Regions from separate parts of the Nonomuraea sp. 3N208 genome, predicted to be linked through region 2. Evidence: riboswitches for the same ligand, from Rfam matches in the RefSeq annotation. Region 2 holds a riboswitch; each other region holds the start of a gene.
The links. Region 2 has a riboswitch for thiamine pyrophosphate ahead of ACTWPT_RS33090 (purine-cytosine permease family protein). Riboswitches for the same ligand answer to the same signal wherever they lie in the genome.

Region 1 (2,253 bases), on a different contig from region 2:
CATGAAGGGATCCTGCCCCGGGCGTACCCGGATGACCGAGAGCGCGCGGTCACGCAGGACCGGGATGATCCGGTCGGCGACCGCGTCGAGGTAGTCGACCAGGTCGCGCTTGGTGGCGTCCGCCCCGTCGAACAGCGGTTGGTCGAGGTTGCTCAGGGCCACCCCGTCGCGCGTCTCATCGCTGCTCACCCGCCTCACCATATAGGGGAAGAATGGGCGAGACCATGACCCGTTACCTGTATCTCGCCCGCCACGGCGAAGCCACGCCGGACGGCCACGCCCTGACCGGCGATGGCCGCCGCCAGGCCGCGCTGCTAGGCGCACGCCTGCGGGAAGTGCCCTTCGCCGCCATCCACCACGGCCCGCTCCCCCGGACGACACAGACCGCCCGGCTGATCGGCGAGCACCTTCCCGGCGTCCCCGTGCACGCCTCCGAGGCCGCCGGCGACTACATCCCGTACCTGCCGCGCAAGGAGGAACTCGCCCCCGAGTACGCCGACCGTCTCCTCGGGTTCGTCGCCCAGTTCCCCGCGGACGAACGCGACCGCGGCCCGGCCCTCGCCGCCGAGGCCGAGCGTGCGTTCACGGGTCCCGTGGCGGACGGAACCCGGCACGAGCTGGTGGTCACGCACAACTTCCTCATCGGCTGGCTCGTCCGCGCCGCGCTGGACGCCCCGGAATGGCGCTGGCTCGGCCTCAACCACTGCAACGCCGCCCTGACCGTCATCCGGTACGCACCCGACCGCCCGTCCTCCGTGCTCTTCTTCAACGACATGGGGCACCTGCCCGCCGAGCTCCGCTGGACCGGCTTCCCGCCCGAGCTGCGCGAGTGAGCCCTTTGTTACAGTGGGCCGCGTTGACGCGGGGTGCCCGGACGTCCGGGCTGAGATCACACCCGTCGAACCTGCTCTAGCTCGCACTAGCGAAGGGACGTCATGTTCTGCGATGACATGTGGCTGCGCACGGCCGAGCTGATGAAAGCCATCCACGACCACCCCTTCAACGTCGCGCTCGGCGACGGCACGCTCGAGCGCGACCGGTTCGCGTTCTACATCGTGCAGGACGGCCGCTACCTGGAGGCGTTCTCCAAGGCGCTGGCCACGGCGTCGGCGCGGGCCACCGACCCGGCGGACGCGGCGTTCTTCGCCCAGAGCGCGCACACCGCGCTGGCGGCCGAGCGCCTGCTGCACGCCGGCTACGTCAAGGAACTAATGCTCGACGCCGAAGTGGCCGCCATCGCCACGTCGCCGACCTGCCTGGCGTACGCGTCGTTCCTGCAGGCCACGGCACTCGCCGCGCCGTATCCCGTGCTGGCCGCGGCGGTGCTGCCGTGCTTCTGGATCTACCAGGACGTCGGCACGGCGCTGCTGGGGCGCACTGGTGACGTGCCGGACCACCCGTACCGGAAGTGGATCGATACCTATTCGGACCCAGGGTTCGCGGCGTCCGTCCAGCAGGCAAAGACCATCGCCGACCGGCTGGCCGCCACCACGGATCCGGCGACCAGACAGGCCATGACCGAGGCGTACTGCACGGCGGCGGCGTACGAGTGGATGTTCTGGGACAGCGCCTGGCGGCGCGAGACCTGGCCCACTGCGGAGTGGCTCGCCCCCTGACCGCTATGGCAGGCGCGTGGTCAGCGCCGCCGTGCCGGCCCCGGTGAGGCTCGGCAGCGCGGCCGGGCGCCCGCTCAGCAGCAGGAGCAGCGCCTGGATGGAACCCTCCACCACCTCGCCCGCCCCGACCGTCCAGTCCACGTCGGTGGCCACGAGCCGGAGCCCGCGCAGCCGCCGCTGCGGATGGAAGGGGAAGCCGCGCTCCCAGATGTGGGTGGCGCAGGCGCGGGCCGGAACGTGCGGCATGGCGCGCTCGATGCCGAGCGGCACCGTGATGTCCTGGCCGTGGACGAGCGCGTCGAACAGCGGGTCGAGCGGCTTGGTCGAGGGTGCCCGGCGGCGTGAGCCGGCCGACTCGCGCACCTGCGCGACGATCTCACCGATCGGCAGCCTCGCGTGCCGTACGGCCGAGTCATGGACCATGCGGTTGAAGTTGCCGCGTGCCTTGACGAACTCGACCAGCCCCCACGCGAGGTTCACCCGGGTGGCGATCGCCAGGTGGGCGGCCACGTCGCGGACCCGCCACCCGGCACACAGCGACGGCCGCTCCCAGTCCTGCTCCGGCAGCGAGTCGAGCAGGTCGGCCAGGCCGCGCCGCTCGATCTCGAGGGCAGCCCAGATCTCTTCCTGGTGCATC
Region 2 (2,253 bases):
GTTCCCGCGTAGATGAGCAGGGCACGGTTGCGTAGCCGGCCCTCGGGGAACGTCGTGGTGATCAAGGAGAGGCCCGCCGGGGTCATGAATGCGGCGGCCACGCCTGTGACGAAGCGGGCGATCAGCAGGACCCAGCCCTCGTCCGCGAAACCGCCGAGGCCGGAGAACGCCAAGAACACCCCGAGCCAGAGCAGGAACATGCGGCGGCGGCCCAGCAGGTCGGCCGCTCGGCCGCCCAGCAGCATGAAACCGCCGTAGCCGAGCACGTACGCGCTCACGACCCCGCTCAGCATGCCCGTGGACAACCCCAGGTCGGCCCGGATGGACGGGAGGGCGACGTTCAGCATGGCCACGTCGATGCCCTCGAGGAAGATGGCGCCGCACAAGACGGCGAGGACGCCCCAGGAACGGGCAGGCATGACAAACCCCCGGTTACGTATAGGCAGTCGGTTCTCTCTTGTAACCGTCCACATCTTGGGCCAGCATGGAATGTCATGGAAGACGGCACTTTCAGATCACTCAGTTACTGCGACAGCACCGTGGACGACGACTATGACGTGCGGCAGTGGGACGCGCGGGAGGACTGCGAGGTCCGCCAGATACTGGACCGCATCGCGGACAAGTGGTCGCTGCTGGTCATCGCGTTGCTCGACTGCCAGAGCCTGCGTTTCTCCCAGCTGCGCCGCGAGATCGACGGCGTCAGCCAGCGCATGCTCAGCGTGACCCTGCGTCACCTGGAACGCGACGGGCTGGTGTCCCGTACGGTGTACCCCGTGGTGCCGCCCAGGGTGGACTACGCGTTGACGCCGCTCGGCCGTACCTTGCACCAGACGATCAAGGCCCTGGTCACCTGGACCGAGGAGCACCAGGTGGAGATCGCGACGGCGCGTGCCGAGTATGACGCAAGGCAAGAGATGATGGAGGCATGACCGTTCCTGAGATCGAGGCCAGTGCCCTTCCTGGCGACGCTTACCTGCTCGACGTGCGTGAGCAGGACGAATGGGTGGCCGGCCACGCCCCTGACGCCGTGCACATTCCCATGACCCAGATCCAGCAGCGGGTCGACGAGGTGCCCGGTGACCGCACGGTCTACGTCGTCTGCCGGGTGGGCGGGCGGTCGTTGCAGGTGGCGGCCTGGCTCAACCAGCTCGGGCGGGAGGCGGTCAACGTCGGCGGCGGCATGCAGTCGTGGGAGGCCGCGCGCCGCCCGATGGTCAGCGAGACCGGACAGCAACCTTTCGTGGCCTAACGCGAAATCTCCCTTTATGGCATCATGAGGGCGCTAACTTCAGATTGTCGCGGGAGCTCGGGGTGCCGGGCTGAGAGGGCAGCTATCCATCCGCTGCCGACCGCCTGAACCTGTCCGGGTAATGCCGGCGTAGGGAGTGCGCGATGACACATGTCGCCGACGAAGTTCCGCTGACCCTCGAGGGAACGCCCCCGAAAACGCTCGGCGTGCTCGATCAGGGCGCGCTCTGGGCGAACCTCGGAGTCAGTCTCCTGGGCTTCTCGGGCGCCCTCTACCTGCTCAACCCCCTCGGCAACGCCCCGCTCAGCCTGATCGCCGCACTCACCGCCACCGTGGTCGGCAGCCTGATCGGCACGTCCATGGTGGGCCTTGCCGCCATCCCCGGCACCCAGACGGGGCAGCCCTCGATGGTGCTGCTGCGGGGGCTGTTCGGTGCCAAGGCGTCCTACGTTCCCACGGTGCTGAATATCGTCCAGATGCTCGGCTGGGGCGCGTTCGAGCTCTGGGTGATCGCCAAGGCCGCCACCGCGATCTTCGGCGGCATCCCGTACCAGGTGTGGGTGATCGCGGCCGGGGTGCTGACCACCGCGCTCACGATCTGGCCGCTCGGGGCGGTCCGCCTGATCCGGCGGTACGTCACCATCGGCGTGATCGTGTCCATGATCTGGTTCACCTGGTTCCTCGTGTCCGAGGCGCCCGCGCACACCGGTGGGAACTGGACCGCCTTCCCCGCCGCCGTGGACTACGTGATCGCGCTGTCGGTGTCGTGGGTGCCTATGGCCGCCGACTTCGCCAGGCACTCCAGGTCCAGCAAGGCCGCGTTCACCGGCGTGGTGGGCGGCTACACGCTGGCCCAGGTCGCCTGCCTGGGGCTGGGCGTGTACGCGGTCGCCATCGCCGGGGCGAACGCGGTGCTCGCCGACGGCACGGCGGTGTTCAGCCCGTTCGTGGCGGCGCCGGTGGGCGCGTTGTTCTTCGCGATCCTGGTGCTGCGTGAGACCGAC
Region 3 (2,253 bases), on a different contig from region 2:
CACCGCGGCGAGGGCGCCGTCGGCGTCGAGCCAGACGGCCGACCATTTGCCTTCCGGGTCGCCGCGGTAGATGAGGCGCTCTCCCGCCTGGTGGTGCCCGGCGTACTGGACCATGTGCCCGAACTGCTCCGACCAGAAGTACGGCACCGGGTCGTACACCGCGTCCTCGCCCAGCAGAGTCGCCGCGGCGACCTCGGGGGCGTTGAGCGCGGTGTCCCAGTGCTCGATCCTGAGCCTGGTACCGAAGCGGCGCGACCACCACGCGGCGCAGTCTCCGACGGCGACCGTGTCGGGCAGGGAGGCCCGCAGGCGCTCGTCCACGACGACGCCGTTGTGCAGGTCGATGTCGGCGTCGGCCAGCCATTCGACGGCGGGTCGCACGCCGATGCCGGTCACGACCACGTGGGCCTCGACGAACTCGCCGTCCACCAGCCGCACGCCGCCCTCGTCCACGGACCGGACCATGGTGCGGAGACGCAGGTCGATGCCCTCATACCAGCGCTGAGTGCGGGCCCCGATCTCCGGGCCGACGGCGGTCGCGAGCGGGGTGGCGGCCGCCTCGATCACCGTGACCGCGCAGCCGGCGCGGCGGGCGGCGGTGGCCACCTCGGCGCCGATCCAGCCGGCGCCGATGATCGCGACCCGGGCGCCGGGCACGAGCATGGCCCTGAGCTCGTGGGCGTCGTCGAGCGTGCGCAGCACGTGCTGGGGACCGTCGCCGGGCAGCCTGATCGGCTCGGATCCGGTCGCGATGACCAGGCCGTCGTAGCCGATCTCGCCCTCGGTCGTCTCCACGACGCCCGCGCGCAGCGCCTTGGCGCTCACGCCCGGGCGGAAGGCGACGTCGAGTGCGGCCAGGTCGGTGTCGAAGAAGCTGGTCTCGGCGTCGCCGAGCAGCACGCTCTTGGACAGGGGCGGGCGGTCATAGGGGCGATGCCGCTCCTGCCCGATCAGGGTGATCCCGCCGCCGAACCCGCGCCCGCGCAGCGCCTCCACCGTGCGGACGCCTGCCAGGCCCGCTCCCACCACCACGACATGGTCCACGTTCAAGACCCTAACGGGGAGCGTGCTTCGGCGTCGCACCGAGGCCGTAGGCTGGGGACGTAAGACGCGCGGGAGTCCGGCCGTTACCGGGCTGAGAGGAAGGCTGCACCGGGCCTTCGACCGCAAGACACCTGATCCGGATCATGCCGGCGAAGGGAGCGCATGTGGATGTGATCGTAGGCGGCGGGATCGTCGGGCTGTCCATCGCGTGGCGGCTGGCCCGCTCCGGGCGGCCGGTCACGGTGGTGGATCCGGCCCCGGCCTCTGGAGCTTCGTACGCGGCGGCGGGGATGCTGGCCCCGGTCAGCGAGGTGACCTACACGGAGACGCCGCTGCTGCGACTGGGGATGGCGTCACTGCGCCGCTGGCCCGCCTTCGCCACCGAACTGGCCGAGGACGCGGGCTGGGTGGCGGCCGATGCCGGCGCAGGCGCCGCGGGCGGGCCCCGGGTCGGGCCGTTCGGCGGGCTGGAGATCGGCGACGGGCCGCGGCGCGGGCTGGACCTGCGGGCGGACGGGACGCTCGACGTGGCGTTCGGAGCCGACGATCTGGCGGCGCTGGACGAGCTGGCGGCGTACATGGACAAGCTCGGGCTGCCGGTCGAGCGGTTGACCGGGCGCGAATGCCGGCGCCTGGAGCCCATGCTGGCCCCGTCGGTGCGCGGCGGGCTGCTCGCTCCCGAGGACGCCTGGGTGGACCCGCGGCGGGTGACGACTGCCCTGCTCGCGGCTCTGGACCGGCTGCACGTGCCGCTGGTGCGGGCGCGCGCCGCGGGCCTCCTGCGGGACGCGGACGGCAAGGTCGTCGGGGTACGCCTCGAGCCGCCACGAGAAGGGCCTCAGCCACCGTCCGAGCTGCGGGCGGAGCGGGTCGTCCTGGCGGCCGGGGCCTGGAGCGCCGAGCTGGCCGAGGTGCCGGTGCGGCCGGTCAAGGGGCAGATCATGCGGTTGCGTTCCCCGCAGCCGCTGCTGAGCCGGTGCGTACGCGGCACCGTGCACGGCTCGTACGTCTACCTGGTCCCCCGCGGCGACGGCGAGCTGGTGGTCGGGGCCACCCAGGAGGAGCTGGGGTTCGACACCAGAGTGACCGCGGGCGGGCTCTACGAGCTGCTGCGCGACGCCAGGGAGCTGGTGCCGGGCGTGACCGAGCTGGAGGTCGCCGACGTGGTGGCCGGGCTCCGGCCGGGCACGCCGGACAACCTGCCGATCA

Region 1: it holds a riboswitch for thiamine pyrophosphate, as region 2 does, so the genes downstream of both, ACTWPT_RS51090 (TenA family protein) here and ACTWPT_RS33090 (purine-cytosine permease family protein) in region 2, are expected to answer to the same signal.
Region 3: it holds a riboswitch for thiamine pyrophosphate, as region 2 does, so the genes downstream of both, ACTWPT_RS03065 (FAD-dependent oxidoreductase) here and ACTWPT_RS33090 (purine-cytosine permease family protein) in region 2, are expected to answer to the same signal.

Annotation. Positions count from the first base shown of each region.
Region 1 is NZ_JBQQBR010000055.1:30,869-33,121, reverse strand. It holds gene ACTWPT_RS51100 (DNA polymerase domain-containing protein) at 1-189, opposite strand, end outside; gene ACTWPT_RS51095 (histidine phosphatase family protein) at 213-833, shown strand; TPP riboswitch at 853-948, shown strand; gene ACTWPT_RS51090 (TenA family protein) at 936-1,616, shown strand; gene ACTWPT_RS51085 (maleylpyruvate isomerase family mycothiol-dependent enzyme) at 1,620-2,252, opposite strand.
Region 2 is NZ_JBQQBR010000024.1:133,524-135,776, forward strand. It holds gene ACTWPT_RS33075 (MFS transporter) at 1-419, opposite strand, end outside; gene ACTWPT_RS33080 (winged helix-turn-helix transcriptional regulator) at 495-929, shown strand; gene ACTWPT_RS33085 (rhodanese-like domain-containing protein) at 926-1,249, shown strand; TPP riboswitch at 1,289-1,402, shown strand; gene ACTWPT_RS33090 (purine-cytosine permease family protein) at 1,393-2,253, shown strand, end outside.
Region 3 is NZ_JBQQBR010000002.1:145,176-147,428, reverse strand. It holds gene ACTWPT_RS03070 (NAD(P)/FAD-dependent oxidoreductase) at 1-1,044, opposite strand, end outside; TPP riboswitch at 1,103-1,219, shown strand; gene ACTWPT_RS03065 (FAD-dependent oxidoreductase) at 1,188-2,253, shown strand, end outside.